One region of the Tardiphaga sp. 709 genome, then DNA from elsewhere that is predicted to be linked to it. Evidence: predicted binding sites of a transcription regulator. Region 1 holds the regulator's gene; each other region holds the start of a gene.
The links. The regulator PhoB, encoded in region 1, activates phosphate uptake and scavenging genes when phosphate is short. The targets are predictions, from matches to a motif close to TGTCATNNANCTGTCAT.
Positions count from the first base shown of each region.

Region 2: RSO67_RS13305 (YdcH family protein) is a predicted target of PhoB. The motif match lies at 1,195-1,211, and genes of this name have one in related genera.
Region 3: RSO67_RS00390 (Orn/Lys/Arg decarboxylase N-terminal domain-containing protein) is a predicted target of PhoB. The motif match lies at 1,804-1,820, and genes of this name have one in related genera.
Region 4: ppk2 (polyphosphate kinase 2) is a predicted target of PhoB. The motif match lies at 2,010-2,026, and genes of this name have one in related genera.

Region 1 covers NZ_CP135529.1:4,049,172-4,056,650, forward strand. Annotated here, with positions in the region: gene pstB (phosphate ABC transporter ATP-binding protein PstB) at 1-172, shown strand, start outside; gene phoU (phosphate signaling complex protein PhoU) at 201-914, shown strand; gene phoB (phosphate regulon transcriptional regulator PhoB) at 1,006-1,710, shown strand; gene RSO67_RS19735 (GcrA family cell cycle regulator) at 1,953-2,462, opposite strand; gene RSO67_RS19740 (aspartate aminotransferase family protein) at 2,909-4,147, shown strand; gene argF (ornithine carbamoyltransferase) at 4,147-5,085, shown strand; gene RSO67_RS19750 (Hsp33 family molecular chaperone) at 5,360-6,358, shown strand; gene apaG (Co2+/Mg2+ efflux protein ApaG) at 7,224-7,479, opposite strand, start outside.
Region 2 covers NZ_CP135529.1:2,698,371-2,705,849, reverse strand. Annotated here, with positions in the region: gene RSO67_RS13320 (hypothetical protein) at 1-23, opposite strand, end outside; gene RSO67_RS13315 (hypothetical protein) at 143-394, opposite strand; gene RSO67_RS13310 (YdcH family protein) at 805-1,011, opposite strand; gene RSO67_RS13305 (YdcH family protein) at 1,261-1,446, shown strand; partial or broken gene RSO67_RS13300 (NAD(P)/FAD-dependent oxidoreductase) at 1,616-2,718, opposite strand; gene RSO67_RS13295 (EAL domain-containing protein) at 2,903-5,572, shown strand; gene RSO67_RS13290 (ABC transporter ATP-binding protein) at 5,638-6,804, shown strand; gene RSO67_RS13285 (ABC transporter permease) at 6,801-7,479, shown strand, end outside.
Region 3 covers NZ_CP135529.1:78,778-86,256, forward strand. Annotated here, with positions in the region: gene RSO67_RS00390 (Orn/Lys/Arg decarboxylase N-terminal domain-containing protein) at 1-1,760, opposite strand, end outside; gene glp (gephyrin-like molybdotransferase Glp) at 1,916-3,124, opposite strand; gene RSO67_RS00400 (hypothetical protein) at 3,224-3,523, shown strand; gene RSO67_RS00405 (CbtB-domain containing protein) at 3,581-3,763, shown strand; gene RSO67_RS00410 (CbtA family protein) at 3,767-4,495, shown strand; gene RSO67_RS00415 (HAD-IA family hydrolase) at 4,492-5,118, opposite strand; gene RSO67_RS00420 (MarR family winged helix-turn-helix transcriptional regulator) at 5,377-5,925, opposite strand; gene RSO67_RS00425 (cytochrome P450) at 6,159-7,307, shown strand; gene RSO67_RS00430 (2Fe-2S iron-sulfur cluster-binding protein) at 7,315-7,479, shown strand, end outside.
Region 4 covers NZ_CP135529.1:1,853,059-1,860,537, forward strand. Annotated here, with positions in the region: gene RSO67_RS09335 (methyl-accepting chemotaxis protein) at 1-1,470, shown strand, start outside; gene ppk2 (polyphosphate kinase 2) at 2,075-3,001, shown strand; gene RSO67_RS09345 ((2Fe-2S)-binding protein) at 3,353-3,760, shown strand; gene RSO67_RS09350 (xanthine dehydrogenase family protein molybdopterin-binding subunit) at 3,770-5,974, shown strand; gene RSO67_RS09355 (cytochrome c) at 5,971-7,317, shown strand; gene RSO67_RS09360 (TIGR00282 family metallophosphoesterase) at 7,324-7,479, opposite strand, start outside.

The DNA of each region.
Region 1 (7,479 bases):
TCAGTACACGATCGCGATCGTGACCCATAACATGCAGCAGGCTGCCCGCGTCTCCGACAGCACGGCCTTCATGTATCTCGGCGAGCTGATCGAGTTCGATCAGACCAACAAGATCTTCACGTCGCCGACCGATCGCCGCACCCAGGATTACATCACCGGCCGCTTCGGCTGACGCGACATATTCGCGGGAGGAATTTGAGATGGCTTTTGAACACACCACCAAGGCTTTCGACGACGATCTGCAGGAGCTGACCCGTCTCGTCGCCGAGATGGGTGGCCTCGCAGAACGGCAGATCGTCGAATCCGTCGATGCGCTGATCCGCCGGGACGTCGCGCTCGGTGCGCGCGTCGTTGCCACCGACGCCGAGATCGACCAGTTGCAGCGCACGATCGAAGAGCGTGCCGTGCTGACCATCGCCAAGCGCCAGCCCATGGCTGTCGATTTGCGCGAGATCGTCGGCGCGCTGCGCGTCGCCACCGATCTCGAGCGGATTGGCGATCTCTCCAAGAACATCGGCAAGCGCGTCAATGCGCTCGACAGCGATTTCCATCCGCTGAAGCTGATCCGCGGCCTCGAACACATGACTGACCTCGTGACCACCCAGGTCAAGGCCGTGCTCGACGCCTATGCCGCACACGATTTGCCGGCCGCCATGACGGTGTGGAAGGGCGACGAGGAAATCGATGCGATCTGCACCTCGCTGTTCCGCGAACTCCTGACCTATATGATGGAAGACCCGCGTAACATTTCGTTCTGTATCCACCTGATGTTCTGCGCCAAGAACATCGAGCGGATCGGTGACCACGCCACCAACATTGCGGAAACCGTGTTCTACATGATCGAGGGCCAACAGATCCTCGACAAGCGCCCGAAGGGCGACATGACCACATTCGCGAATACGCCGACGGTCTGAAGCATGATCCGGAAAAGTGGAAGCCAGTCTTCCGCAAGGATCATGACCTAAAGGCTTTTCGGACGTCACTGAGGATATTGACCATATGGCTGTGAATGCACGCATTCTGGTGGTGGAGGACGAGGAAGCCCTCACGACGCTTCTTCGCTACAACCTCGACGCCGAAGGCTATGATGTTGAAACCGTCGCGCGCGGCGACGATGCCGACACCCGCTTGAAGGAGCGGGTGCCGGATCTCGTGGTGCTCGACTGGATGCTGCCGGGTCTTTCCGGCATCGAACTGTGCCGCCGTCTGCGCGCACGGCCTGAAACCAAGGCATTGCCGATCATCATGCTGACGGCGCGGGGCGAAGAGAGCGAGCGCGTTCGCGGTCTCGCCACCGGTGCCGACGATTACATCGTCAAGCCGTTCTCCGTGCCGGAGCTCCTGGCCCGCGTGAAGGGCCTGCTCCGTCGTGCAGCTCCCGAGCGTCTCGCCACCGTCTTGGCGTTTGGCGACATCGAACTCGACCGTGACAAGCGCCGCGTCGTGCGGTCCAGCCGCCCGATTGATCTCGGTCCGACCGAATATCGCCTGCTGGAGTTCTTCCTGGAACATCCGGGCCGGGTGTTCAGCCGTGAGCAGTTGCTCGACAGCGTCTGGGGCCGCGACATCTATATCGACGAGCGCACCGTCGACGTGCATATCGGCCGCCTGCGCAAGCTGCTCAATCCCGCCGGTGAGCCCGATCCAATCCGCACCGTGCGCGGCGCCGGCTATGCGCTGGACGATCGCTTCGACAAGGCGGCGGAGTAGATATCTTCCTTCTCCCCGCCTGCGGGGAGAAGGTGGCCCGGCATAGCGCAGCGACGCCGGGTCGGATGAGGGGGACTCTCCATCGGCTTCGGAGTCTGTGGAGCGTCCCCCTCACCCGACGCCCTCATGCTTCGCATGCGGGCCTCGACCTCTCCCCGCAAGCGGGGCGAGGTAAGAAGCCCCAAATAAAAAATGCCCGGCTCATCACCGGGCATTTTCATTTGGTTTAGATGCTTTCCAGCTCAGCGCGTCGGCTTTGGGACCGCGCGGCGGCGGTCGCTGGCCGGCTGATAGGCGATACGCGAGTGATGCGCGCAATAGGGGGCACCGGCCAGGGCCTTGCCGCCGCAGAAATAGAAGTCCGCGCTCGACGGATCGCCGATCGGCCAATGGCAGGTGGCTTCGTTGAGTTCGACCAGCGACAGGCGCTGGCTGATCGGCACGATGTTGTCATAGGCGATCGGGTCGGGCTCGGCCTCGATCTCGTAATTATGGGCCAGCGCGGTATTGCCGCGCGCCATCGGGCGGGCGACGCGTACCATCTGCTGCGCCGGGCGCGCCTTGCGCTGCCGCGGAGCTGCCGAGGAGGGGCTCTTGGCACGACCGGACAGGCCAAGGCGGTGAACCTTGCCGATCACGGCGTTGCGGGTCACGTTACCGAGTTCCGCAGCGATCTGGCTGGCGGAAAGGCCGCCTTCCCAGAGTTTCTTCAACTGTTCGACGCGATCGTCGGTCCATGTCATTACCGTCATCGCCGTTTTCCCTTCGTGAGCGCCGGCCTGACCGGGCAGCGCTGCGAGTTGAGACTTCAAAAATCCCTGCGGTCAGAATCCTTTAGCGCTCACCGGGCGCGAATTTCGCGTCCGGCTGTTACGCCGCACTGGATGTGTCAAAAGGATCTACCGCCGCACGAGATGTCGTATCCGACGAGGCAAAAGCTACAATATGCCGTGACTCGCGCGCAAGAGTCGGGCATGCCGCGTCCACATGCTTCTGCAAGTAAAGCTGCAAAATCGGCTTTTTCTGCGACTCCGTGTGACTCGAAAGCCGCAGTGCGCGGTTGACAGTCTTCACAGCACACATAGAATAATGCCCACGTGCCGCCCGAGAAGGGCGGCACGTTTCGTTTCTAGGGTCCGTTGTTCGATTTCGCACAGTTGTCATCGACGCGGCCGCAGTCTTTTCGATCGGATCGGTTATGACCAGCAACGCAACGTCTTCGCCCCTCTCTCAGGCTCACTTGCTGCCTGTTTTCGCGCGTGCGGATGTCGCTTTCGAGCGCGGTGAAGGCGCGTGGCTGATTGGAACCGATGGCGAGCGCTATCTCGATTTCACCAGCGGCGTCGCCGTGAACGCACTTGGCCATGCGCACCCACATATGGTCGCCGCATTGCAGGAGCAGGCCACCAAGCTCTGGCACATGTCGAACCTGTTCAAGAGCCCGGACGGCGAGCGCCTCGCGGCCCGGCTGTGCGAACAGAGCTTTGCCGACTTCGTGTTCTTCGCCAATTCGGGTGCGGAAGCGATGGAATGCGCGATCAAGGTGACCCGGCACTATCATTTCTCCAAAGGCCATCCCGAGCGCACGCGCATTATCACCTTTGAAGGCGCGTTCCATGGCCGGACCCTCGGCACGCTCGCCGCGACCGGCGCTGCCAAATATCTCGAAGGCTACGGCACGCCGCTCGACGGCTTCGACCAGTTGCCGCTCGGCGATATCGAAGCCGTGAAGAAGGCGATCGGTCCGAACACCGCCGGCATTCTCATCGAGCCGCTGCAGGGTGAAGGTGGCGTGCGTGCGCCGAGCAACGCGTTCTTCGGCGCATTGCGCGAACTCTGCGACAAGAACGGCATCCTTTTGATATTCGACGAAGTGCAGACCGGCATGGGCCGCACCGGCGAGTTGTTCGCCTATCAGCGCATCGGCGTGACGCCTGATGTGATGTCGCTGGCCAAGGCGCTCGGCGGCGGCTTCCCGATCGGCGCGTGCCTCGTCACGGCGGAAGCGGCTGAAGGCATGGCGCCCGGCTCCCACGGCTCGACCTTTGGCGGCAATCCGCTGGCGGTGGCCGCGGCGAATTCCGTGCTCGATATCATGCTGAAGCCCGGCTTCTTCGACCATGTGAAGAAGATGTCGCTGTTGCTGAAACAGAAACTCGCAGGCGTGGTCGATGGCCATCCAGATGTGCTCAGCGAAGTGCGCGGCGAAGGTCTTCTCATCGGCCTCAAGGCTGTCGTGCCGGCGGGCGATCTCGTGGCCGCACTGCGTGACGCGAAGCTGCTCACCGTTGGCGCCGGCGATAATGTCGTGCGCTTCCTGCCGCCGCTGATCGTCAGCGAGGCCGAGATCGAGCAGGCCGTGCAGCGGCTGGAACAGGCTTGCGTGGCTCTCGGCTCATCCGCCAAGGCATCTGCAAAGACGCAGGGAGCCGCGTGATGAGCACGTCACCGCGGCACTTCCTCGATCTCACGGCCGTGCCGGCCAGTGAGTTGCGCAATATCATGAACGCGGCTGCCGCCATGAAGGCGAAGCTGAAGGGGCGGGATGGCACCAATGCCGAGCCCGATCGTCCGCTCAAGAACAAGACGCTGGCGATGATCTTCGAAAAGCCGTCGACGCGCACCCGCGTGTCATTCGAGGTCGGCATGCGCCAGCTCGGCGGCGAAGTCGTGATGCTCACCGGTGCCGAAATGCAGCTCGGTCGCGGCGAGACCATTGCCGACACCGCACGCGTACTGTCGCGCTTCGTCGACATCATCATGATCCGTATCCTCAATCATGACTCGCTGGTGGAGCTTGCGGAAAATGCGACGGTGCCGGTCATCAATGGCCTGACGCGGTTCTCGCATCCCTGCCAGGTGATGGCGGATGTCATGACCTATGAAGAGCACCGTGGTCCGATCAAGGGCCGGACCGTGGCCTGGACCGGCGATGACAACAATGTGTTGATGTCCTGGGCGCATGCGGCCGAGCGCTTCCAGTTCAAGCTCAATATCGCGACGCCGCCGCAGCTGTCGCCGAAGAAGCCGTTCAAGGACTGGGTCAAGGCTGCAAACGCGCCGATCACCTTCAGCGACGATCCCGATGCGATGGTGAAGGGCGTCGATTGCGTCGTCACCGACACCTGGGTGTCGATGGGCGACAAGGACGGCGAGACCCGCCACAACCTGCTTAAGCCCTATCAGGTCAATGCGCGCCTGATGTCGCTGGCCAAGCCCGATGCGCTGTTCATGCATTGCTTGCCCGCCCATCGCGGCGATGAGGTCACCGACGAGGTGATCGACGGTCCGCAGTCGGTGGTGTTCGACGAGGCCGAAAACCGTCTGCATGCGCAGAAGGGCATTCTGGCCTGGTGCCTCAACGCGGTGGCGTGATCTTTTCTTCCCCTCTCCCCGAGCGCAGCGAAGCTGCGCGCCGTGGGAGAGGGTGGATCGAACACGCGAAGCGGGTTCGAGACGGGAGAGGCATATCCACAAGCGCCGAGCTTTGCGGCTATCCCTCTCCCGCCTTCGCTTCGCTCAGGCACCCTCTCCCACTGCGCGGAGCTTTGCTCCGCTGGGGGAGAGGGGAAGAAGCCGTGCGTCACCTGGATTTCCCGGTTCCATCGCCCCCTTTCACTTGCGGCCCTCCGCCCCCAAATAGAGCGCCATGACCCCATCAAATCCAAATCTCCAGCCCGACGCCCCCATCCGCGCGCCGTCCTCCGTTCCGGTCGATGACGCGGTGCTGCCCTTTGAGGTTGCGCCGCTCGATCTGCGCGGGCGGCTGACGCGGCTTGGCCCGGCGCTCGACGAGCTGCTCGCCAAGCATGATTATCCCGCGCCGGTGGCCAAGCTGCTCGGCGAGGCGATCGTGCTGACCACGCTGCTCGGCTCGTCGCTGAAATTCGACGGCCGCTTCATCCTGCAGACCCAGACCGACGGTCCGGTGTCGCTGATGATCGTCGACTTCCGCGCGCCCGATAAAATGCGCGCCTATGCGCGGTTCGATGCCGAGCGCCTTTTGCCCGGTCTCGGCACCGCGGCGCTGCTCGGCAAGGGCCATCTGGCGATGACCGTCGATCAGGGGGCGGATATGAGCCGCTATCAGGGGCTCGTCGCGTTGAATGGCGGCACGCTGGAAGATGCCGCGCATGAATACTTCCTGCGCTCCGAACAGATTCCGACCAAGGTGCGCCTCGCCGTCGGCGAAGAATGGCGCAGCGGCGAGGAAGGCGGCCCGAAACATCGCTGGCGCGCCGGTGGCATGCTGCTGCAGTTCCTGCCGAAGGCGCCGGAGCGCGTGCAGCGCGACCTCCATGCCGGCGATGCGCCGGAGGGCGCGACCGTGGATGCCGTGCCGGAAGATGACGCCTGGGTCGAGGGCCAGTCGCTGATTGGCACCGTCGAGGATGTCGAGCTGATCGATCCGGATCTATCCGGCGAGCGGCTGCTGTATCGCCTGTTTCACGAGCGTGGCGTCCGCGTGTTCGCCCCATCGCCGCTGCGCGCGGAGTGTTCCTGTTCGCGCGATGCCGTGTCCGGCATGCTCAAGAGCTTCGAGCCGCAGGACCGCGCCGATATGGTCAAGGACGACAAGGTCGTCGTGACCTGCGAGTTCTGTTCGTCGGTGTACGAGTTCACACCGCAGGAAGCGGGCGTGGAGTAGGCATTCGCCCGCGTCCTCCCGACTCAAGCTCGTCATTCCGGGGCGCATGAAAGCGGCGAAGCCGCTGAAATGCGAACCCGGAATGTCAGAGTGTTTGGCGCTGAACAGGTCAGGATTCCGGGTTCACGTGCGCGAAGGCGCGCCCGTGCCCGGGAATGATAGCTTGGCGCGCCTAAACATTTTTTCCTATCTCTAATTGACAACATCCCTCCATGGACTATATTCCCCATCGTCCTGCCCCACCGAGAGGGGCGATCGCGATCGTCACGTTCGCGGGGTGGGATGCGGTGGACGCCGGAGATGCGGCGTTACGCGGTTTGGGGGTGACGTCTGTCTTCGGGCAGGACGGATCTGCGCCAGCACTGCCACTGGCAAGGAGACGGCCGACCTTCGGACGGAAAGACCCTCTGGACAGTGTGACGGACGACCAACTCGAAACGCGTCCGGCTTACTCGCTTGAGGCTCCCTGTCCCTCCGCCGTGGGACCATCATTTTGGTGATCGGACCGTTCGCCAAGGCAAAGTGCAAGCAGGCTGAAAAAACACCGTATGCGGAACGTCGGGCACTTGCTCGGCGCCTCCGAAAGTCCTGATGCACCAACTTTGCGGAAGACCGCATTCGCATCAGGCCCAAGGGTGCAACGGGCACCCGGCGTTCCGCACGCCCTCTCGCAAGGGGGCGGGAATGCGAAGCACGACGGCGCCCCCGCGCCGCAAACAATGGGGGCGATGACGCATGTCTGAAGGACAAGGCTCTCCAGAACAGTGGCTGTTTGACAGTTGAATCTGCGATGGCGCACAGGCGCCAGCGATATCCCCCTTCAGCGCAGCTTCGCCGCTTGAGGGAGGGAGAAGAAGACCTGCCCCTAATTCAGCACACGCTTCCTGTCCGGTCCGTCCAGCGAAAATAGCGGCACGTCGATCTCGAACGGCTCACCGGTATCGGTCACCATCTGATAGGTGCCTTCCATGAAGCCGGACGTCGTCGGCAGCGGCACGCCCGATGTGTATTCGAAGCGTTCGCCGGGGCCGAGCACGGGCTGTTCGCCGACGACGCCTTCGCCGCGCACTTCCTGCATGCGGCCGGCCGCATCGGTGATGATCCAGTGGCGGGTCTTCAGC
Region 2 (7,479 bases), 1.4 Mb from region 1:
GCAAAGCCGGTCAAACGTTCCATGAAGCCGGCATTTCGGGGTTCCAAGGCGTTGGTGTCGCTGCCGAAAAGCCGCGGGCCGGCGGCCGCCTGACGCCGTGACCTGCGAAAGTGTAGCTAGTCGATCGTCGACGTTGGCGCCTTTACAATGCGCTGAGGTCGCTTGGCACTTCGCCAAAGGCGCGGATCACCTGCGCGTCGCCGAACTCGCCGATCATCGGATCGCCGGTACGGCTGAAGGCCAATGCGCCGATCGAGCCTGGCGTACGGGACAAGAGTTCGGCGCGGCGGATGGCGCCGGATGCACTCTGACATTCCTCGGCGGCACCGGCGGCCGGCGAACCGGAGTCGTCGTGCAAGAAGGGCAGTGCGACGTAATAGGTGATGTCGGCCATGGTGCCCTCACGAGTCGATTGATTTCGGCGCGAGCGTGTTCTTATTTTGTTCTTATGTCAAGTTCGGCGCCCTGTGAGCGATCTTCCCGTCGCGCGTCTTCATCCGCCGAAGCCGGCTTGCGCTGCGCCAGCGTCAGGCCGCCCAGTGCGAGCGTCACTTGATCAGTTCGCGCAGCCCATCCAGGTAAAGACGTCGGTGAACGATACAAACAACAGACGTGGAATGATGTGCCGCGTGCGCGCAAACTTCCGCCGCGCCACATCGCGATGCCATTTTGATGATGGGCCAGCTCAGCGCCCAGCCGACCGCAGTCACCGTGACGCAAAGAAAGCCGATCCATTGATCGTTACGCGTTGAGTTCGCAGCCCTGGCCGTTCTTTAACCCACAGCCACAGCGCGACGCGTTGTCTCAGGCAATAATATCCGGGGTGATCTGATCTTCGATGAAGGAGATCCGATCTTTCAGCTGAAGCTTCCTCTTCTTCAACCGTTGCAGTCGCAAAAGATCGGGTGCCGGTGAATGTTGCAAGGCATCGATAGCGGCGTCGAGGTCGCGATGTTCCTGCTGCAATCGGGCGAGTTCTAACGGGAGTTCGCGATCTTCGTCGTCGTTCATGTTTCTAGCTGACTGGATTCGCAAGTCATTTGCGAGGAATTTCTAGGATGACTATCGCCGGTGCAGGCGCACCACGCAAGCCGTCCGGTTCCATGTTTTTGCGGCGCAATCAGGTCACGATTCGTTTCACACGATACCTGAAACTCAAAATACACTTTTCAATACCCATCGACAGATGTCCACTGTCATGTAGAATTCATCGTCCAACCGAACGTATCCTGAGGTTCAATCCTACCGAGGAGTTTTCGAATGGCACTACAGGCGCATCTCGTCGAACTGGAACGCAAGCACAAAGTTCTCGAAAGCGAATTGCACGAAGCGCTCGTGCACCTGTCTACCGACGATCTCCGCATCGTCGAACTCAAGCGTCGAAAACTGATGGTCAGGGACGAAATACAGCGTCTCAAAAACGGGGCCAGCGACACGGTGCACTGATCAACGGCTGCACTGATCATCGAACGATAAATCACAGCATCGACATTGCCGTTTACGTCACTGCTTTGGCGTAGGTGCTATGACGTCTTGTCCTCATTCCGCGATAGGTTTGCGACGAAGCTCCAGTTATTCGGTTGGCCTGGATCGCTTCGCCTGCAACCCTTCGCGTTTAATTTTCCGCCATGTCAGCTACGTAGTCCGCGATGGCCAGGGATGATGTCAGCCCCGGTGACTCGATGCCGAACAGGTTGATAAGGCCCGGCACGCCATGGGTCTGGGCACCCTGGATCATGAAGTCCTGCACCGCGACTGCGGGCGGCACGATCTTCGGCCGCATTCCGGAATAGCTTGGCATCAATGCGCCGTCGGGCAGGTCCGGCCAGTAGCGCCTGATGGCCGGATAGAACCTCTCTCCGCGTGCCGGATCGACCGTGTAGTCGATGTGATCCACCCACTCGACGTCAGGGCCGAAACGCGCCTGGCCGGCCAGATCGAGCGTCAGATGCACGCCGAGGCCGCCCGGTTCCGGCACGGGATAGATCAGCCGCGAGAACGGCGCTTTCGCATTGCAGCTGAAGTAGCAGCCCTTCGCCAGATAAGCGGGGGGATCAGGTCGAGCGGCATGCCGTCGAGCATGCGAGCGATCGCGGTTGCGGACAGGCCTGCGGAATTGATCAGCATGTCGCAGGCGAGTGTCATCGGAGCCTCGCCGCCCACATCCAGTTCGAAACCGTCGGCGGTGACCCGGCCACGTTCCAGCGGCGCGAGGAACGCGAAGGCCGCGCCGGCGGCTTCCGCTTCACCGCGCAGCGACAACATGTAGCTGTGGCTATCGACAATTCCGGTGGAGGGGGACAACAGCGCGGCTTCGCAAGCCAGTGCCGGCTCCAGCGCCCGTGCCTCTGTCCCGGATAATTGCTGGAGGTCAGCGACGCCATTGGCTTCGGCGTGCGCTTTGATCGAAGCCAGTTTGGCGATCTCCTCCGGACGTGTGGCGACGATCAGTTTCCCGGAGTTGCGATGTGGGATGCCGCGATCCCGGCAATAATCATAGAGCGCCTGTTTTCCAGCGACGCAGAGCCGCGCCATCAGGCTGCCGGCCGGATAATAGATGCCGGCATGGATGACCTCGCTGTTGCGCGACGAGGTCACGGTACCAATCGCGTCCGCAGCCTCCAGCACGATGACCTCGCGTCCCGCTTCCGCCAGTCGCCGGGCGATCGCAAGACCCACGACGCCGGCGCCCACCACCACGCATTCAACCTTGTCCATGTCGCGTCCGATAGTTTGCTGCGCAGGTCATCCGCGGTTCGACCTTGTGGCGTATTAGTAAAACATTAAGCATCACAGCTAATTACCACCAATTTTCGCCGCATTCTGCAGGTGCGACGATACGCATTTACCTGATCCACATACCTGTAACCAAACACTCACGCTGCGAATACGCGGGTGTGTAATGACTGGCAAGATCGGGCGATCAGACAGCAAGGCGGCAGTGTCCGTCATCGCGGTCGCGTGCCTTCTTGGCAGCATTACCGGAGCCCATGCGGAATCCTCGGCGGTTCATTATATCAGCGAACTCGACCCGCAAATGATCTGGCAGCTTCTCATCGGTGGATTTGTCGCGCTGGCATTTCTCGCCGCCATTGTGCTGTGGGTCGCCTCGGCACTGCGCAACGTGCGTCGCGAGCAGCAGCGGCGCAATGCGTTTGTCGGTTCTGCCCTCAATCATCTCGGCCAAGGCATCGTGATGCTCGACGACCAGAAGCGGGTCGTGTTTTGCAATGATCGCTATCTCGAGATCTACGACCTGACGCGCGCCGACATCACCAAGGATATTACCGGCCCAGGATTGCGCGAGTTACGCCGCCAGCGTGGCAAGCTCGATCTGGCCACCCAGAGCTTCTACGAGCAGACTGTTTCCGCCGGCGAGTACATTGCCGAAATGCCCGGCGGGCAATCCGTCCACGTCAAGTTCAGCCGGCTTCCCAATGGCGGCGCCATTGGCATTCATGAGGACTGCACCGAGCAGCGTTTCCTGCAGCGCGAGCTTGCGACCACCAAGCAGTTCCTCGAATCTGTCCTTGATCACGTCCCGATCTGCGTCGCGGCCAAGACCATTGACGACGGCCGCTATATCTTCGCCAACCGGGCTTTCGAGACCTTCTCTCGACTCTCGCGCGATAAGATCGTCGGCAAGCGACCGGATCAGATATTCTCCGCACAGTCTGCGAAAGCGATTGCCGAAGCCGATGCCCTGGCAGTGGAAACACGCAGTCAGTGTCGCAGCGAGTTCAATGTGGAGATTGGTTCAGACGTCCGCACGCTGGATAGCAATCGCGTGATTGCCTTTAACGAACGCAATGAGCCGGCATTCCTGATTGCGCTGTTCGAGGATGTGACCGACCGCAAGTCGCTGTCCAAGGAACTGGAGAACGCCAAGAAATTCCTTGAGACCGTACTCGACAACATTCCTGTGTCGCTGATGGTGCAGCAGATCAGCACCGGTCGTTATCTGTTCGCCAACCGCGGCGCAGAGGTCATTCTGGGTCGTAAACGCGAAGACGCTATCGGTCTGACCGTTCCCGAAATGCTTCGCCCGGAAGAAGCGAAGCTGATCGTCAGCCGGGATCAGGCAGCGATCAGGGGCCGAACACCGATTGCGGAAGAGCATCCGATCAGCACGCGCGACGGATTGCGGCTGTTCCTGACCCGCCGGGTTACCGTCCTCGACGAAGCAGGCGAGCCGCAATATCTGATCAAGACCCACGAAGATGTCACCGACCGCCGCCAGACCGAGGCGCGGATGGCGCATATGGCCTATCACGACGGCCTGACCGATCTGCCGAACCGCCCGGCCTTTTTGCAGGCTCTGTCGCAGATGATCGATGCCTGCGGCGAGACCTCCGAGGAATTCGCGGTGCTGTCGATCGATCTCGACGGCCTGAAGGAGGTCAACGATGTCTTCGGTCACGCCATCGGCGACAAGCTGCTGATCGAGGTGTCGCGTCGTGTCGATGCAGCCGTGGGCGGCGGAGTTGTGGCGCGGCTCGGCGGTGACGAGTTCGGCGTGATCATCGACGGCGCGCAGCCCGCGGCCGGGCTGTTGATCGCAGAGCGGATCTCCGCGGCCCTTGCGGAGGAATTCCCGATCGAGGGCAAATCGGTGCGGACAGGCGTCACCACGGGCATCTCGCTGTTCCCGCGCGACGGCCATGACCCAGCCGCTCTGCTGGCGAATTCCGGCGCGGCGCTGTTCCGTGCCAAGTCGCAGTCGCGCGGTTCGATCAGCATCTTCGAGCCGCAAATGGACCAGCAACTGCGCGATCGCCGCGTGCTGCATCAGGACCTCTCGGCCGCGATCCGCAATGGCGAATTGTCGCTGCACTACCAGCCGCAGGCACGCGCTGGCCAGACCGTGGTCGATGCCGACATTACGGGCTTTGAGGCGCTGGCCCGCTGGATCCATCCGACCCGCGGCTTCGTGCCGCCCGGAGACTTCATTCCGCTGGCCGAAGAAAGTGGTCTGATCGTCGAGATGGGCGAGTGGATCCTGCGCCAGGCCTGCCTCGAGGCTGCCTCCTGGCCGGTACCGCTGCAGATCGCGGTCAACCTGTCGCCCGCGCAGTTCATGCATGGTGATCTCGTCGGCCTCGTGCATTCGATCCTGCTCGAAACCGGCCTGCAGCCCGGTCGACTTGAGCTGGAAATCACCGAAGGTGTGCTGATCGAGGATTTCGACCGCGGCGTCGCGTTGCTGCGGCGGTTGAAGGCGCTCGGTGTGCGCATCTCGATGGACGACTTCGGCTCCGGCTATTCCTCGCTGACCTATCTGCAGGCATTCCCGTTCGACAAGATCAAGATCGACCGCGCTTTCGTGATCAATCTGGGCCTCAATCCGCAGTCCGCCGCCATCGTGCGCGCGGTCATCGGGCTTGGCCATGGCCTCGACGTCGCGATCGTTGCGGAAGGCGTCGAGACCCACGAGCAGCTCTGCTTCCTCGCCAGCGAAGGCTGCGACGGCGTACAAGGCTACTTCATCGGGCGTCCTGCCCCGATTGCGCAATATGCTGCGCTGGTCGGACGGATTGCCGCCGCTACGCCCGCCGCGCGCATGGTCGGTTGAGCGACAGACCGTTGCGAAGTGCCGATGCTGTTGAGCCCGCGGCGTTCCGCGGCTAGCTTGCGGTTATGACGAATCTCACTGCGACAGTTGCGGATCCGGCGGCCAGCGATGCGCCGGTCGTCGCCTATCCCACGCCCTTGCTGCGGATCGACGGCGTCACCAAAAAATTCGGCGCGCATAGCGCAGTGGACAATCTCTCTTTAGACATCAAGGCCGGTGAATTCTTCGCGCTGCTCGGCCCGAGCGGCTGTGGCAAGACCACGTTACTGCGCATGCTGGCTGGTTTCGAGGCACCGGACACGGGCAAGATCGAGTTGAATGGCGAGGATATCGCTGCGGTATTGCCGCATCAGCGGCCCGTCAACATGATGTTCCAGAACTACGCGCTGTTTCCGCATCTCAACGTGCGCGACAATATCGGTTTCGGTCTCAAGAGCGCTGGCTTGACGCGTCTCGGCATCGATACGCGGGTTGCCGAGATGGTGGCGCTGGTCAAGCTCCAGGGACTGGAGAAACGCCGACCGGATCAATTGTCGGGTGGCCAGAAACAACGCGTGGCGCTCGCCCGGGCGCTGGCGCGGCATCCGCAATTGTTGCTGCTCGATGAGCCGCTGGCAGCTCTCGACAAGAAACTGCGCGAAGAGACCCAGGTAGAGTTGATGGCGCTGCAGCGCCAGCTCGGCACCACCTTCGTGATCGTCACCCACGATCAGGAGGAGGCGATGACCATGGCCGACCGCATCGGCGTCATGAATGACGGACGTCTGCAACAGGTAGCGACACCGCGACAGCTTTATGAGGCGCCCGCATCGCGCTGGGTCGCGGAGTTCGTCGGCGACATCAACATCGTCGAGGGCGGTATCACGCACCGTGACAGTCATCGCCTGACCATTGCAGGCCGCGACGTAGGAACCTTGTTTGCGATCGAGCCGCGACAGCCTGTCGGCGATGCGGTCATCTGCGTTGCGATCCGCCCGGAGAAGATCCGGTTGTCGCGTCGCGGGCCGGCGACGGACCTCATCAATAGCGGTGCCATGAACAGCCTTGAGGGTGTCATTTCCGACGTCGGCTATCTCGGCGGTCGCTCGCTCTACAAGGTGAAGCTCGACCGTGGAGCCACATTGCGGGTCGCTCTCGCCAATACCGCGCGGCTCGATGTCGATGCCTATTCGATCGGCGAGCGCGTTGCGGCATGGTTCGCCCCCGATGATTGCGTGGTACTGGTTCAATGAGCCGCAATCGCATCTTTACGGCGCCGGCGCGGCTCGCTGCCATCCCGCCCTATGTCTGGATGGTGCTGTTCTTTCTGGTGCCCTTCGGCTTCGTGCTGAAGATCAGCCTGTCGCAGACAGCGATTGCGCAGCCGCCTTATCTGCCGGTGTTCGGTCTGTCCGAAGGAATCGCCGGGCTCAAGGCCTCGTTTGCCGCGCTGTCGCTGGATAATTTCCGGTTGCTCGTTTCCGACAATCTCTATCTCGCATCCTATCTGCGCAGCGTCCTCGTCGCCGTCGTATCGACCCTGATCTTGCTCGCGGTCGGTTATCCCATCGCCTATGGCATGGCGCGTCTGCCACGGCGCTGGCAGGGCATCGCGATGATGCTGGTCATCGTGCCGTTCTGGACCTCGTTCCTGATCCGCATCTATGCCTGGATCAACATCCTGCAGCATGACGGCTTGCTCAATAAGGTCCTGCTCGCGCTGCACGTTGTATCGGCGCCAATCGTGTGGCTGTCCACCGACAGTGCGATGTATCTCGGCATCGTCTATTCCTATCTGCCTTTCATGATCCTGCCGCTCTATGCCACGCTCGCGAAGCAGGACCCCTCGCTGATCGAGGCCGCCGCCGATCTCGGCGTCTCGCGCGTCGACGCCTTCTGGCTGGTGACAGTTCCCTTGTCCCTGCGCG
Region 3 (7,479 bases), 2.3 Mb from region 1:
CGCAGAAACTGCGCCACCACAGGCGCAGGGATGCCGTGTTCCGCATAACCGCCGGTGGTGCGGTCGAAGCCGGGTGTCAGTACCGTCAGCTTGTTGGGATCGGTCATGGTGAAACCGGCTTCCATGCCGGGGAAGCCATGCCAAGCGGCGTCCGGCGCGAGCTGCCAATAAGCCGGATTGGTGGCCAGCTGGTCAGTGCCGATGCTTTCCCACGGCACATTGTGAACGGCGCCTTCGCTGGCTGCGTCGGGAATCGCGACGCGCTCGGGTACGAAGGGTTCGAAGAACCAGCGGCGCTCAGTGCGGGTTTCCTTCTCCTCGAATTCGCGGCGGACGGCGCGCATCTTCTTGCGCAGCTCGATGCCAAGCCGGATCGTGTCGTCCCACAACACTTCGCCGGAGCGGCCCTTCATCATCTGCGCGCCGACATCCAATGATGCGAACAGCGGGTAGAAGGGCGAGGTCGAGGCGTGCTGCATGAAGCTTTCGTTGAAGCGCCGATGCTCGACACGGCGCTTCTGGCCGCGGATATGCCGATCCTTCATGTGGATCTGCGACGCCTGCGAGAAGCTCGCGAGCTGCTTGTGGGTCGACTGCGTCGCGATGATGCCCGGCGAATCCGGACCAAGCTCCTTGAGCCCCATGGCGAACCGGCCGGCATAGAGCGGGTGGAACTTCATGAAGCCCGCCCAGGCCTCGTCGAACAGGATGTAATCGCAGAGATGGCCGATGCGCGCGATGATCATCTCGGCGCTGTAGATGGTGCCGTCATAGGTGCATTGTTCGATCACTGCCACGCGAAACGGACGCTCGCGCTTCCAGGCATCTTTGTCGGTGACCAGCGGATTGATGCGGATGCACTCGCGCAGCGCGTCCTCGTCGAGCGCATCCCAGTTCATCGGCCCGATCAGGCCCCAGGGATTGCGCGTCGTCGGCACATAGATCGGCACACCGCCTGAAATCATCAAGGCGCCGTGCAAAGCCGCCTTGTGGTTGTTGCGATCGAACAGCACCAGATCGCCATCGGTGACCAAAGCCGATAGCGCGACCTTGTTGGAGGTCGAGGTGCCGTTGAGCACAAAATAGGTTTTCTCCGCGCCAAAAATCTGCGCGGCTTCCTTCTGCGCCTGCAAAGCAGGGCCTTCATGGGTCAGCAGATCGCCGAGATCGAGCACCGAATTGTCGAGGTCGTCGCGGAACACCGCTTCGCCGAGATGTTCCATGAACACGCGGCCGATCGGGCTGCGGCTGTAGAACACGCCGCCATTGTGGCCCGGGCAGGTCCAGAGCTGGTTGCCTTCCTCGGCATAGTCGACCAGCGCGCCGAAGAACGGCGTCTTCAGCGTCTCGGCATATTGCTTCAACCGGCTGATCAGGTTCTTGGCGATGAAGGGCGGGGTTTCTTCTGAGAGGAACACATAGCCGTCGATGAAATCGAGCACCTCGACCGGGACGTCCTCGAACCGCTTGCGACGGATCAGCAGGATGATGGGGAAGTCCAGGCCGCGTTTGCGCATCAGGTTGATCAGCGCCGCGGTCTTGCCTTCGAGGCCCTTCTTGCCCCAGTCGACCACCATGCAGCCGATCGCTGCGTCGGTCTGGACCGCGATCGTGGCGTCTTCGAGTTTGCGCGCCTTGACGACCTCGAAGCCGGAACGCTCGATCTCATCGACGATCTGATTGAGGCGAATGCCCTCGAGATCGTCGGCGTCGAATGTTGGCATCGCAAACAGGAAATTGAAGCGTTTGAAATAGTCCATTTGTCCACCGATCTTGTTTCGCTGCGATCTCTCGCTGCGTTACGTGACAATTCAGTGACTGAAACCGTGTTGAGGTATCTCAGTCAGGAAAAAGGTTTGGAAGCATGCCGCAGGTGAGAGTTCCGAACGCGGCGTCGTTCTATGAGGGGGCGCCGCTAGGTTGGCAGTCGAATGATGGCGCATGAATCGCCGGCAGCCGCGGCCGGCGCGAATGGCTTGCGGATCAAGAGCCCCTCGGCGACAGCCAAATTCCCCAGCAGCGACGAGTCCTGTTTCACGACCGGCGTTGCCACCACGGTGCCGTCGGCGCGGGTCTCGAGGCGCGTGCGCAGATAATCCTCGCGCTGGTCGTTGGCGGCGAGGTCACGGCCGAGCACCGCGGGTTCTATCGCATGGGCGATGTCGTTTCGACCGGACAGCGCACGCAGCAGCGGCACCATGAACAGGAAGCCGCAGACATACGACGACACGGGATTGCCGGGCAGGCCGATGACGCGCATGCCCTGGCGGCGTCCGTGCATCATCGGCTTGCCGGGCCGCATGGCGATGCGCCAGAACGCCATCTCGACGCCGGCATTGATCAGGGATTGCTGCACGAGGTCATGGTCGCCGACCGACGCACCGCCGGTGGTGATCAGCACGTCGGCCTTCAGATCGATCGCGCGCTGAATGGCTGATGTGGTCGCCTCCAGCGTATCGACGGCGATGCCGAGATCGACCACCTCGGCGCCTTCGGCGCGGGCCAATGCACGCAGCGCGAAGCCATTGGAGAGCACGATCTGGCCGGGGCCGGGGACTGCGCCGGGCATCACCAGTTCGTCGCCGGTGGCAAGCACGGCAACGACGGGCCGTCGCCGCACGGGCAGTGACGGATGGTTCATGCCGGCGGCAAGCGCCAGATCGCGGTCGGTGAGGCGGGTGCCGGAGCGGAGCAGGACATCACCTTCGTTGAAATCGACGCCGGCCGGGCGGATATGCTTGCCGGAAATCGCGGCCTCGTTGATCCCGACGATATCGCCATCCCGCGCGGTGTCTTCCTGGATCACCACGGCGTCGGCGCCAGCGGGCAACACGCCGCCGGTGAAGATTCGCAGGGCTTCGCCGGTCTGCAGCGGGCGGTCGAACGGCTTGCCTGCGGCGATCTCGCCGATCACGCGGAGCTTGGCGCCCAAAGTCGCATCGGCAGCGCGCACGGCATAACCGTCCATCGCTGACATGGGCTCCGGTGGCTGCGTGCGCAGCGAAGCGATGTCGCGAGCGAGCACGCGGTGGAACGCGTCTTCCAGCGGCACCATCTCCTCAGGCAGCGCATCGGCGCCCGCGAGAATCGCGGCCATGGCATCGGTAACCGGCATCAGGGCCATCGCGGGGATCTCCGGCAGTGTGGGCGCCCGTCATAGCGGAGAGCGGGAGCGGACGCAAAACCACAGCCGCTTTGGCAGGGCAGGGAAACACGATAGACATTGGCGATCATGACCGACAACCACGCCGCAACCGACGATGAAGCGCCTGTCTGGCGGGCAGATGTCGATGCGCTGGCATTCCGGCCATCCGGCCATCGCGGGCTGTGCATGGTGCACCGTCATGCGTTCCGGACGCTGCTCCGACGCTACCCGTCGCCGGAGGACTGCGCAGCCTATTTCCAAGACCACAGAGCGGTGTTCCAGGCGGCGGCTAGTGTCAAACTCGCGCAGGCCTCGGTGGCGGCGGACACGAATTTCCATCTGACCAGCCGCGATCTCGCCCGCGCGATGCAAAATTAACGGTCGCGCCACCGGTGCAACTCGGCTAAATTGGCCCTCTATTTCGCGAGGATTCCGATGCAACAGACCCAGACCGCCCAGATCTCCGCCGTTACCACCGACGTCAATGTCGTCGTGCAGGCCGTTCTGGCCATGGCGCTCGGTCTGTTCATCGTCGGTGTGGTCGGCTTCTCGCATATCAGCGCCGTTCACAATGCGGCCCACGACACGCGCCACGCCAACGCATTCCCCTGCCACTGAGACATGTCCGTTTTCAGGTCGATCGTTTTCTCGGCAGCGCTGGCTGGCGTGATCACTGGCGCTGCCATCACGGGCGCGCAGATGGTCGGGACCATTCCCCTGATCCAGAAAAGCGAAGTTTATGAGCGCAAGGCGGAAGCTCCGGCTGCTGCTGCTGCGCCGACGGCTGCCGCCCAGCCCGCCCATACGCACGACCATGGCACCGCCGCCCATAGTCATGAGGCCGAATGGGAGCCTGCCGAGGGCTTGCAGCGCAATGCCTTCACTACGGGCGCCAATATCCTGACGGCCATCGGTTTCGCGCTGTTGCTGGCCGGCATCTTCGCGCTGCGTGGCCGGACCGTGAGCTGGCGGGAAGGGCTGTTCTGGGGTCTCGGCGGCTTCGTCGTCTTCACGGCGGCGCCTGGCCTCGGCCTACCGCCGGAATTACCTGGAATGCCTGTCGCTGACCTCACACTGCGCCAGACCTGGTGGATCGGCACCGCCTGCACCACCGCGGCGGGGCTCGGCCTGCTGGTCTTCCGCAAGGCGTCATGGGCCGCCATTCTTGGCCTTGGCCTGATCATCCTGCCGCACCTGATCGGAGCGCCGCAGGCGCCGGCTGGCCATACGGATGTCCCCGAAACGCTGTCGCACAGTTTCGTCGTTGCGGCGGTCCTGACCAGCCTGCTGTTCTGGGCATTACTCGGCGTGCTCACCAGCATCGCCTTCCAGCGCATCTCGCGGACCTAAAGCCCGAGTGCCTTGAGCGCCTCGGCGACCGATGTCGGCGAGGTCACATGCACCGCCTGCAATCCGCAGGCGCGAGCTCCGTCGATATTTTCTTTCAGATCATCGAAGAAGACGATGCGCTCGGCGGGGACGCCGATAGCTGAGATCACGTGCTGGTAGGCATCCGCGTGAGGCTTGCGCAGCTTGATCGTCGACGACAGGAATATCTCACGGAAATGCGAAAGCACCTCGGCGTAGTGCTGTGAGAAATGCGCGACATGGGCGGTGTTGGTGTTCGAGAAGGCGTAGAGTGGCAAGCGCGCCGCAGCCCGCGTGAGCAGCGGTGCGATGCCGGGCATTTCGCCAATAAACGTGGCATTCCAGCCTGCAAGAAGCTCTGCGTCAGAGAGCGTGACGCCCAGCGATTTCCGCAACAATGAGAAGAATTCTTCGTCACTGATAAGGCCAGTCTCATAACGCCAGAACGTCTCGTCGCGAACGAAGCGCGCCAGCATATCCGCCGGCTTGCATCCGGCGCGTTCGGCCCATGCGGCCACCGTTCGCTCGATATCGAAATCAATGACGACGCGGCCGAGATCAAACAGCAGGGCGTCTGCGGAGAAGGGAGAGAGGGGTAAGGTCATCGGCTTCCTCTAACAATCTCTGTGAAATCCGGCAACGGGCGGGCCGCAGTGCACGTTCTGCGATCGTGGCAGAAAATCCTTGCCCCCTCGTGACGAACCGTCCCGATATTTCTGTTGCCTAGGCAACTAATTCGTGAGAGCCTTTCCAAAGAGGGCGCATACGAGAGCAGTCAACTGCCGGGCCCTGCAGGGAGAGAAACGATGGTGGACCGCTTGTGCGGGACAGCGCTGGATGACGCGCGAGTAACGCGTGGTGGCCTAGCCGGTTACCGCGCCGAGATTGCCGTGAATGCGTCGCAGCAAGTCGATCAGCACTTCGCGTTCGCTTTCATCCAGACAGGACAGCAGCTTTCGCTCGCGTTCCAGCGCGGTCACGATAACGGCGTCATGGGTCGTGCGACCCTTCGTGGTCAGCGTAATCGAATGGGTGCGCGCGTCGTCCGGGTCGGCGTTGATGGCGACCAGGCCGCGCTCTTCCAGCAAGGCAAGCGTGCGGCTGACCGGTCCCTTGTCGAAGCCGATGACGTGGCAGATGCGCGAGGCGGGAATGCCGGGCTCGATCGCCAGCAGCGACATGATGCGCCACTCGGTGACATTCACGCCAAAGCGCTTCTGATAGAGCGCGGTCGCGTTGCGCGAGAGCTTGTTCGCAATGAAGGTGATGAAGGCCGGTACATAGCGCTCGAGATCGAGCAACTGCCCGCCTTTGGACGCGGGCGCTCTCGCGGCGACAGTCCTGACATTGACCTTTGTCACTTTCGCCTTGGCAGGCTTTCGAACCGTTTTTCCCGATCCATTCTTGCTCATGCACCACGATCCTGCCTGCCAGCGTGACGTCGTCGAAATCGGCGAGATCACATGGTTCTGAGGAATAGAGACACGCAGCCACAATTGCCAACAAGAAAATATGGGAGATTCACATGGTTGCCACGGTCACGACGGCATCGCCCCACACCCCGCCGGTGCTGTCGTTTGGCGGAGGCTTGCCGAACGACGCATCGTCTCAACCCATTGTTCATCTCGACGTCGATCCGTTCGCCATGGACTTCTTCGCCGATCCGCACCCTACCCACGAGGTGCTGCGTGAAGCCGGGCCCGTGGTGTATCTCGACAAATGGAGCGTCTACGCGGTCGCGCGCTATGCCGAAGTTCATGCAGTCCTGAACGATCCCGCGACGTTCTGCTCGAGCCGCGGTGTGGGTCTTAGCGACTTTGCCAGGGAAAAACCGTGGCGTCCGCAGAGCCTCATCCTCGAAGCCGATCCGCCGGCGCATACGCGCACGCGTGCGGTACTCAACAAGGTCCTGTCGCCCGCGGTGATGAAGCAACTGCGCGATGGCTTTGCCGCGGCGGCTGATGCCAAGGTCGACGAACTGCTGGAGCGGCGTAGTTTCGACGCGGTCGCGGATCTTGCCGAAGCCTATCCACTCTCGGTGTTCCCCGATGCGATGGGACTGCAGAAGGAAGGCCGCGAAAACCTGCTGCCTTATGCCGGTCTTGTCTTCAATGCCTTCGGTCCGCCGAACCAGCTGCGCCAGGACGCCATCGAACGCTCGGCGCCGCATCAGGCCTATGTCGCCGCGCAATGCCAGCGCGACAATCTCGCGCCGGGCGGTTTCGGCGCCTGCATCCATGCGCGGGTCGACACTGGCGACATCACTGCCGACGAGGCGCCGCTGCTGGTGCGCTCATTGCTGTCCGCAGGGCTGGACACGACGGTGAACGGTATCGGCGCTGCCGTTTATTGCCTGGCGCGCTACCCGCAAGAATTCGCGCGGCTGCGCAGCGACCTGTCGCTGGCGCGCAATGCTTTCGAGGAGGCCGTGCGTTATGAAAGCCCCGTGCAGACCTTCTTCCGTACCACGACGCGCGATGTCGAGATCAGCGGTTGCCGTGTCGGTGAGGGCGAGAAGGTGCTGATGTTCCTGGCCGCCGCCAACCGCGATCCGCGCCGCTGGGCCGATCCCGAACGCTACGACATCACCCGCAAGACGTCGGGTCATGTCGGCTTCGGCTCCGGCATCCATATGTGCGTCGGCCAGCTCGTGGCGCGGCTTGAGGGCGAGGTCATGCTCTCCGCACTGGCGCGCAAGGTCGCGGCGATCGAGATCACCGGCGAGGTCAAGCGCCGTTACAACAACACGCTGCGCGGGCTCGAAAGCCTGCCGGTCACCTTCACGCCTGCCTGAGGATTCCATGCCGAGCATTACGTTCATTCATCACGACGACCACGCCGAGACAGTCAGCGCCAATGACGGCGATAGCGCCATGTATACGGCGCTGCTGCATGGCATCGACGGCATTACGGGCGAATGCGGCGGCGGCGCGGTCTGCGCCACCTGCCACGTCTATGTCGACGAC
Region 4 (7,479 bases), 2.2 Mb from region 1:
ACGACCTTCGCGCAGGCGGCCGATAAATTCACCCACTCGGCCGAAGGTATCGGCGCCCAGGTGCGCGATGCCAGCCGGCTTGCGGACGAGGCCGGCGCCGCCGCCCATGAAGCCAGCGCCAACGTGGACCGGCTGCGCGACTCCTCCGCTGCAATCAGCAATGTGTTGGAGCTGATCGCGCAGATCGCCCGGCAGACAACGATGCTGGCGCTGAACGCGACCATCGAGGCGGCACGCGCAGGCGCTGCAGGCCGCGGCTTCTCGGTCGTCGCCACCGAGGTCAAGGCGCTGGCGGTGCAAACCCAGAACGCCACCGAAGAGATCAGGAAGAAGATCGACACCCTGCAGCGCGACGCTGCGAGTTCGGTCGATGCGGTGCATCGCATCTCCACCGCCATCGACGCGATCCGCCCGGTGTTTGCCAATGTGAATGGCGCAGTCGCCGAGCAGAACGCGACGACCAGCGAGATGTCGCACAATGCCACCACCGCCTCGCAGTTCATCGTCTCGGTCGGCGACAGCGCCGCGGAAATCGATAGCGCTGCGAAGGAAGCGGCTGCCCATGGCGAGCATGTCGCGCAGGCCGGCCAGGCCGTGACGATGTTTGCCTCACGGCTGAAGTCCCGCTGCGCGGTACTGCTGAAACAGAGCGAGCGCGAAGACGAGCGCCGACGCGAAAAGCTGCCATGTCACCTCAATGTCGATCTTCAGGCGCGCGGCGGCCAGATCCGCGCACCGGTCTATGAAATCTCGATGGACGGGATCCTCATCGGCGGACCAGACGCGAACCGGCTTCCGTTGCACGACATCGTTGCTGCTGAACTCAGCGAGGTCGGCCCCTGCCGCCTGCGCATTGCCGAACATTCCCCCGCCGGCGCACAGGCACTGTTCGTCGCGCCCGACAACCATCTCATCAGCCGGATCGAAGACCGGCTATGGGCTATTCATGACGAAAACACCGAATTCGTCACCCGCGCCATTGATGCCGGCGCCGCGCTCAACAAGATCTTTGCCGACGGTATTGCATCCGGCGCTATCAGCATCGACGACATGTTCGACGACAACTACGTCGAAATCCCTGGCTCCAGTCCGGTGCAGTACCGGACAAAGATTCTCGGCTGGGCCGACCGCGCACTCCCCGAATTCCAGGATGCATTTCTCGCCAAGGACAGCCGCATGGCGTTCTGCGCCATGATCGACCGCAACGGCTATCTACCGGTACATAACAGCATCTATTCCAAGCCGCAGCGCCCGGGTGATGTCGCCTGGAATACGGCCAACTGCCGCAACCGCCGCATCTTCAACGATCCGGCTGGATTGGCCGCCGGTCGCAATACACGTTCCTACCTGATCCAGAGTTATGCCCGCGACATGGGCAACGGTCAGACCGTGATGATGCGCGAGATAGACGTGCCTGTGCGCATACAGGGACGCCATTGGGGCGGCTTCCGCACGGCGTACAAATTATGATTTGGGTTTGTAGACGGCGCTGCGCTGCCACCTGAGACCTGGCGCAGCGCCGCCTATTCCGTCTGCGAGTGGGCTAGCAGCCGAAACTGCCAAGGCGTCCTAGCCGCCGCTCGTTCGGCCCTCCGCATTGTCATCTCCGCCGTATGAACCGCCGCCATATCCATATGGCGCGCTGTATCCATATGAACCGGGGCCGGCACCAAATCCGCGATAGACCGTTACGGGGGCGCTTCCCTCATACCGCGCGTGAGAGGACATGATCCGTCGATGCTTGCTGGCAGCGCTATGCCCGTCTTTGGCCTGCGCGGTCGAGCTCGAAGTGCCGGCGATCAGTAAAGCGGCGCCCAACAGAATGAATTTATTCATCACATTTTTCCTTGGTCAACGAGCCCCGCGACCTCAGATGCGCACGCTTGGCTCTCAAGGTAGCGCCAATCACGCGTAGTTGAATTTCGGCTTGCGGTACCCCGTCCTGCATGGACAGCGGCGGCGAGACCCATTGGAGCCATTTGCCCATTCGCTCCGGGCATGGGGGGCCGTGTCACACCGCTGACATTTGCATCGGTCCATAACCGTGGACCCATTCGATACAAGCGGAGCTACCATGACCGAACATTCCCTCGACGACGCGCAAGCAATCCACGACCGCATTCGTGCAGAGATGCTGGACGGCTTCGACGAAGAACTCGAGCTCGAGATCGATGACGATCGTCTCGACGCCCTGACCAACGAAATGTCCGACCACAGCCCGGCGGAGACCATCGAGCGACGCCTCTATTTCAAGGAACTGTTCCGCCTGCAGGGCGAGTTGGTGAAGTTGCAGAGCTGGGTGCAGCAGAACAAGCTCAAGGTCGTGGTGATCTTCGAGGGTCGCGATTCCGCTGGCAAGGGTGGCGTCATCAAGCGGATCACCCAGCGGCTCAATCCGCGCGTCTGCCGCGTTGCCGCACTCCCCGCGCCGAATGAGCGCGAACGCACCCAATGGTACTTCCAGCGTTACGTCTCGCACCTTCCCGCCGGCGGCGAGATCGTGCTGTTCGATCGTAGCTGGTACAACCGCGCCGGCGTCGAGCGCGTGATGGGTTTCTGCACCGAAGATGACGTGGAGGAATTCTTCCGCTCGGTGCCGGAATTCGAACGCATGCTGGTGCGCTCGGGCATCATCCTGGTCAAATACTGGTTCTCGATCACCGATGAAGCGCAGCACCTGCGCTTCTCGATGCGTATCGCCGATCCGCTCAAGCAGTGGAAGCTCAGCCCGATGGATGTCGAGGCGCGCACCCGCTGGGAGCAATACACCAAGGCAAAGGAAGCGATGCTCGAGCATACGCATATTCCGGAAGCCCCGTGGCATGTGGTGCAGGCCGTCGACAAGAAGAAGGCCCGCCTGAACTGCATCGCGCATCTGCTCGAACAGCTTCCCTATCAGGAGGTCGAGCATCCGCCTGTGGTTCTGCCTGCACGCGTGCGCAATCCCGACTATCACCGCACGCCGGTGCCAGCCGAAATGTATGTGCCGGAGCGGTACTAGCCCCACAGTCGGCAGATCGCGTGCCGTTTTTCGGGCAGGCCGAGCCTAACGCAACCGCAATATTCTTTTGAATAAAAGTCATCCGACGCCCACGACAGAGGGCGTCGGATGACGTCGCGCAGATTTTACCGCGATTTATCCGACAGACACGCTCGCGCGACATACAAACCAATGTATAGTCCTGCTGCATCTTATTGCTGCTTTTGAAATGATGACCGTACGCCTATAGTACCGTCGTTGGTCGATGACGAACCATTCGCCATTGCATCATCGAGTCGAGCAAACGGGGGTCTCACTGTGGCAAATCTCAATATCAACGGCGAGCAGAAGTCCTTCGACGCACCAGACGACATGCCTCTGCTCTGGGTGCTGCGCGATATTCTCGGCATGACCGGCACAAAATTCGGCTGCGGCGTTGCGCTATGCGGAGCATGCACCGTGCATGTCGACGGCAGGGCCGTGCGCTCCTGTCTGCTGCCGGTCAGTGCGGTGAGCGGACGCGCCATCACCACAATCGAAGGTGTCGGCGCCACACCGGTCGGCGCCAAGGTGCAGAAAGCCTGGCTCGATCTCGAAGTCATTCAATGCGGCTACTGCCAATCCGGACAGATCATGTCAGCGGCGGCGCTCCTCGCTTCTACGCCGACCCCCGACGATTCTGACATCGATGCCGCCATGGCCGGAAATATCTGTCGCTGCGGCACCTATGTCCGGGTGCGTGAAGCCATCAAGCATGCTGCCTCCGAACGGCAAACCTAGGAGTCGGCCATGAAACTTGCAGACAACATGCTTGTTGCGGCCAGTCCTGCAAACAAGCCTTCTGGCCTGTCACGGCGCAATTTGCTCGCTGGCGCCTTTGCCGGCGGCTTTATGTTCGCCTTCCAGCTTCCGGTCCGCGCGGCCAATGAGCCGACGCAACCTCCCGATACGACGGAGGGCAAATTCGCCCCCAACGCGTTCATCCGCATCGACACTACCGGCAAGACGACACTGGTGATGCCGCAAGTCGAGATGGGGCAAGGCATCTATACCGCCATCGCTATGATCCTCGCCGAAGAGCTCGACGCCGACTATGCGCAGATCACGCTGCAACATGCGCCGCCCAGCGACAAGCTCTACGGCAATCCAATTTTCATCATCCAGGCGACCGGCGGATCGACTTCGGTGCGCGCATTCTGGAAACCGCTGCGCAATGCCGGTGCAACCGCGCGTGCGATGCTGGTGCAAGCCGCAGCCGAACAGTGGCAGGTCGAACCTGCGAGCTGCACGGCGTCGAATGGGCAAGTGATGCATACGGCCAGCGGGCGCAAACTGTCCTATGGCGAGTTGTGCGACGCCGCCGGCAAACTCACACCGCCGAAGGACGTCGCGCTCAAGGACCCGAAAGACTTCTCGGTGATCGGCAAGCCGCTGAAGCGCTTCGACACACCGGACAAGGTCAACGGCAAGACGATCTACGGTATCGACGCGATGGTGCCGGGCATGACATTCGCGACGCTGGCACAGTGCCCGGTGTTCGGCGGCAAACTCGCCAAGGTCGATGACCGCGCGGCGAAGAGGATTCCGGGCGTGCGGCAGATCGTGGTGCTCGACGACCTCGTGGCCGTGGTCGGCGACCACATGTGGGCCGCCAAGTCTGGGCTCGAAGCACTCGACATCACCTGGGACGAAGGGCCCAACGCGAAGATCAGTTCGAAGGACATCTGGGCGCATTTGCGCACGGCCAGCGAGACGGACGGCGTGATCGCCAAATCCGTCGGCGACATCGCTAAGGGTCTCGCGACCGGCGAACGGATCGACGCGTCCTACGAGATGCCGTTCCTTGCGCACGCGACCATGGAGCCCTTGAATTGCACGGTGCACTTCAAGGGAGATTCCTGCGAGGTCTGGACGGGCACGCAGATCATGTCGCGGGTGCAATCCGAAGCCGCCAAGGCCGCGGGCCTGCCGGTCGACAAGGTGACGGTCAACCAGCACATGATCGGTGGTGGCTTCGGCCGCAGGCTTGAGCCTGACATGGTGGTGACGGCGGTGCGCATCGCCAAACAGGTCAATGGACCGGTCAAAGTGGTGTGGACCCGCGAAGAGGACATCCAGCACGACATTTATCGCCCCGTCTATCGCGACAACATCTCGGCGACCCTGTCGAACGGCAAAGTGGTCGGCTTCAAGTACAAGATCGCCGGCTCGGCCGTGATCGCGCGTTGGCTGCCGCCTGCGTTCCAGAAGGGCATCGACATCGACGCCATCGATAGTGCTGCGGACCAGCCGTACGACTTCCCGCATTTCCAGTGCGAATATGTCCGTGTCGAACCGCCGGCGGTGCCGACCGGCTTCTGGCGCGGCGTCGGCCCGAACAACAATGTGTTCGCGATCGAGAGCTTCATGGATGAGCTCGCTCGCAAGGCCGGCAAGGATCCCGTCGTGTTCCGGCGTGAATTGCTCGGCAAGGCGCCGCGGATGCTGGCGGCCCTCAATCTCGCGGCAGAGAAGGCCAACTGGGGTCAGCCGCTGCCACCGCGTGTCGGACGCGGCGTGAGCATCCAGCCCACCTTCGATACCTCGATCGCGACTGTGGTCGAAGCGGAGATCGATTCGCAGGGTGAAATTCGTCTGCGTCAGGTCAACGTGGCGGTCGATACCGGCATCGCTGTCAATCCTGACACCATCGTGGCGCAGATCGAAGGCGGCATCGTGTTCGGCCTCACAGCCGCACTTTATGGCGATATCACCATCGAGAAGGGACGCGTGCAGCAGTCCAATTTCCACGACTACCGCATGCTTCGGATCGACCAGATGCCGAAAATCAATGTCCACCTCATCAAGAGTGGCGAAGCGCCCGGCGGCATAGGCGAGTGCGGCGTGATCGGCGGACCGCCGGCACTGCGTAATGCGATTTATGCCGCGACTGGCGTTGCGTTGCGGAGGATGCCGATCGACCGCGATGCGATCGCCGAGAGGAAGAAGTCATGACGCCCGCCGCACGTCGCATTCTCGGCAGCGTCATTGTGATCGGTGTCGTGGCTGCAGCCGGCGCCGCGCTCTATGTGCGCGGTCCCGGACCGATGGCCTTCTCTGGTGGGCCGAAAGTGGCGCTGGCGGACTACAAGGGCGCTAATCCGACCGGCGCTCCCGCCAACATGACCAACGCCAGCCCGATCGAGCGCGGCGAATATCTCGCACGTGCGGCGGATTGCATGGTCTGCCACACTGCGCCCGGCGGAAAGGAATATGCCGGGGGCTTCGCATTCAAACTGCCGTTCGGCACGCTGTATTCGACCAATATCACGCCGGACAAAGAGACAGGCATCGGCAACTACACCGATCAGCAGTTTCTCGACGCCGTTCGAAGCGGCAAGCGCCACGACGGCGCCCGCCTCTATCCGGCAATGCCCTATACGTCCTACACCTACATGACCGATGCGGACACGCTCGCGGTCAAGGCCTATCTGTTCAGCCTCGCACCGGTGCGCGCAGCGCCGCCTGAGAATACGCTTGCCTTTCCGTTCAATCAGCGCTGGGCAATGACGTTCTGGTCGGCATTGTTCAATCCCGATACGCGCTTCGAACCCGATACGTCGCAAAGCCCGGAATGGAACAGGGGCGCCTATCTCGTCGAGGCGCTGGCGCATTGCGGCGAATGCCACACGCCGCGCAATCTCGGCTTCGCGCTCGACAACCGCAAGAAATTCGCTGGCGCCCTAACCGCCGGATGGCGGGCCTTCAATATCACCTCGGACAAGACGACAGGCCTTGGCGGCTGGAGCGACGACGATGTCGTTTCCTATCTGTCGATCGGACATGCCAAAGGTCATGGCACCGCTTCAGGGCCGATGGGCGAAGCGGTGGACCACAGCTTCAGCAAGATGGCGCCGACGGATATCAAGGCGATGGTCGCATTCCTGCGCACAGTGCCGGCGCTGCCCTCGCCTGATCTGCCCGCGAAACTCGCGCCACCCGCACCGCCCTCGCACAGAGACGGCATGACAGCGAATGCGCTTGGCAAGACGGTCTTCCAGGGCGCCTGCGTGAGCTGCCATGGCTGGACAGGCGAGAGCGCACTCTCGCCCATGGCCACGCTGACTGGCGCGTGGGCCGTTAACGATCCCGGCGCGACGAACGTGGCGCAGATCGTGATCTCCGGCACCAAGCGGCATACGCCGCAAGGCGCACTCTCGATGCCAGCTTTTGGCAAGAGCCATTCAGATACGGAGATCGCGGCTGTCGCGAATTACGTGACCGCGCGCTTCGGCAGCAAGGGATCGCAGATCACGGCAAGCGACGTCGCGGATTTGCGCAAGCAGACGGAGCAGTAGGCCGAACTAGTTCAGCCAGAACTCGGGCACGGCCTGCGACAGACGCCCACCGAGCCGCACCGGCGCAACGCGCAATGCAAGCCCTGTCTTGTCGTCGGTTTCGACTGCAACGCCCGACAAGGTCGCCGGGCCGAAGGCGGGCTCGAAGCGGCCGGAGGGAAT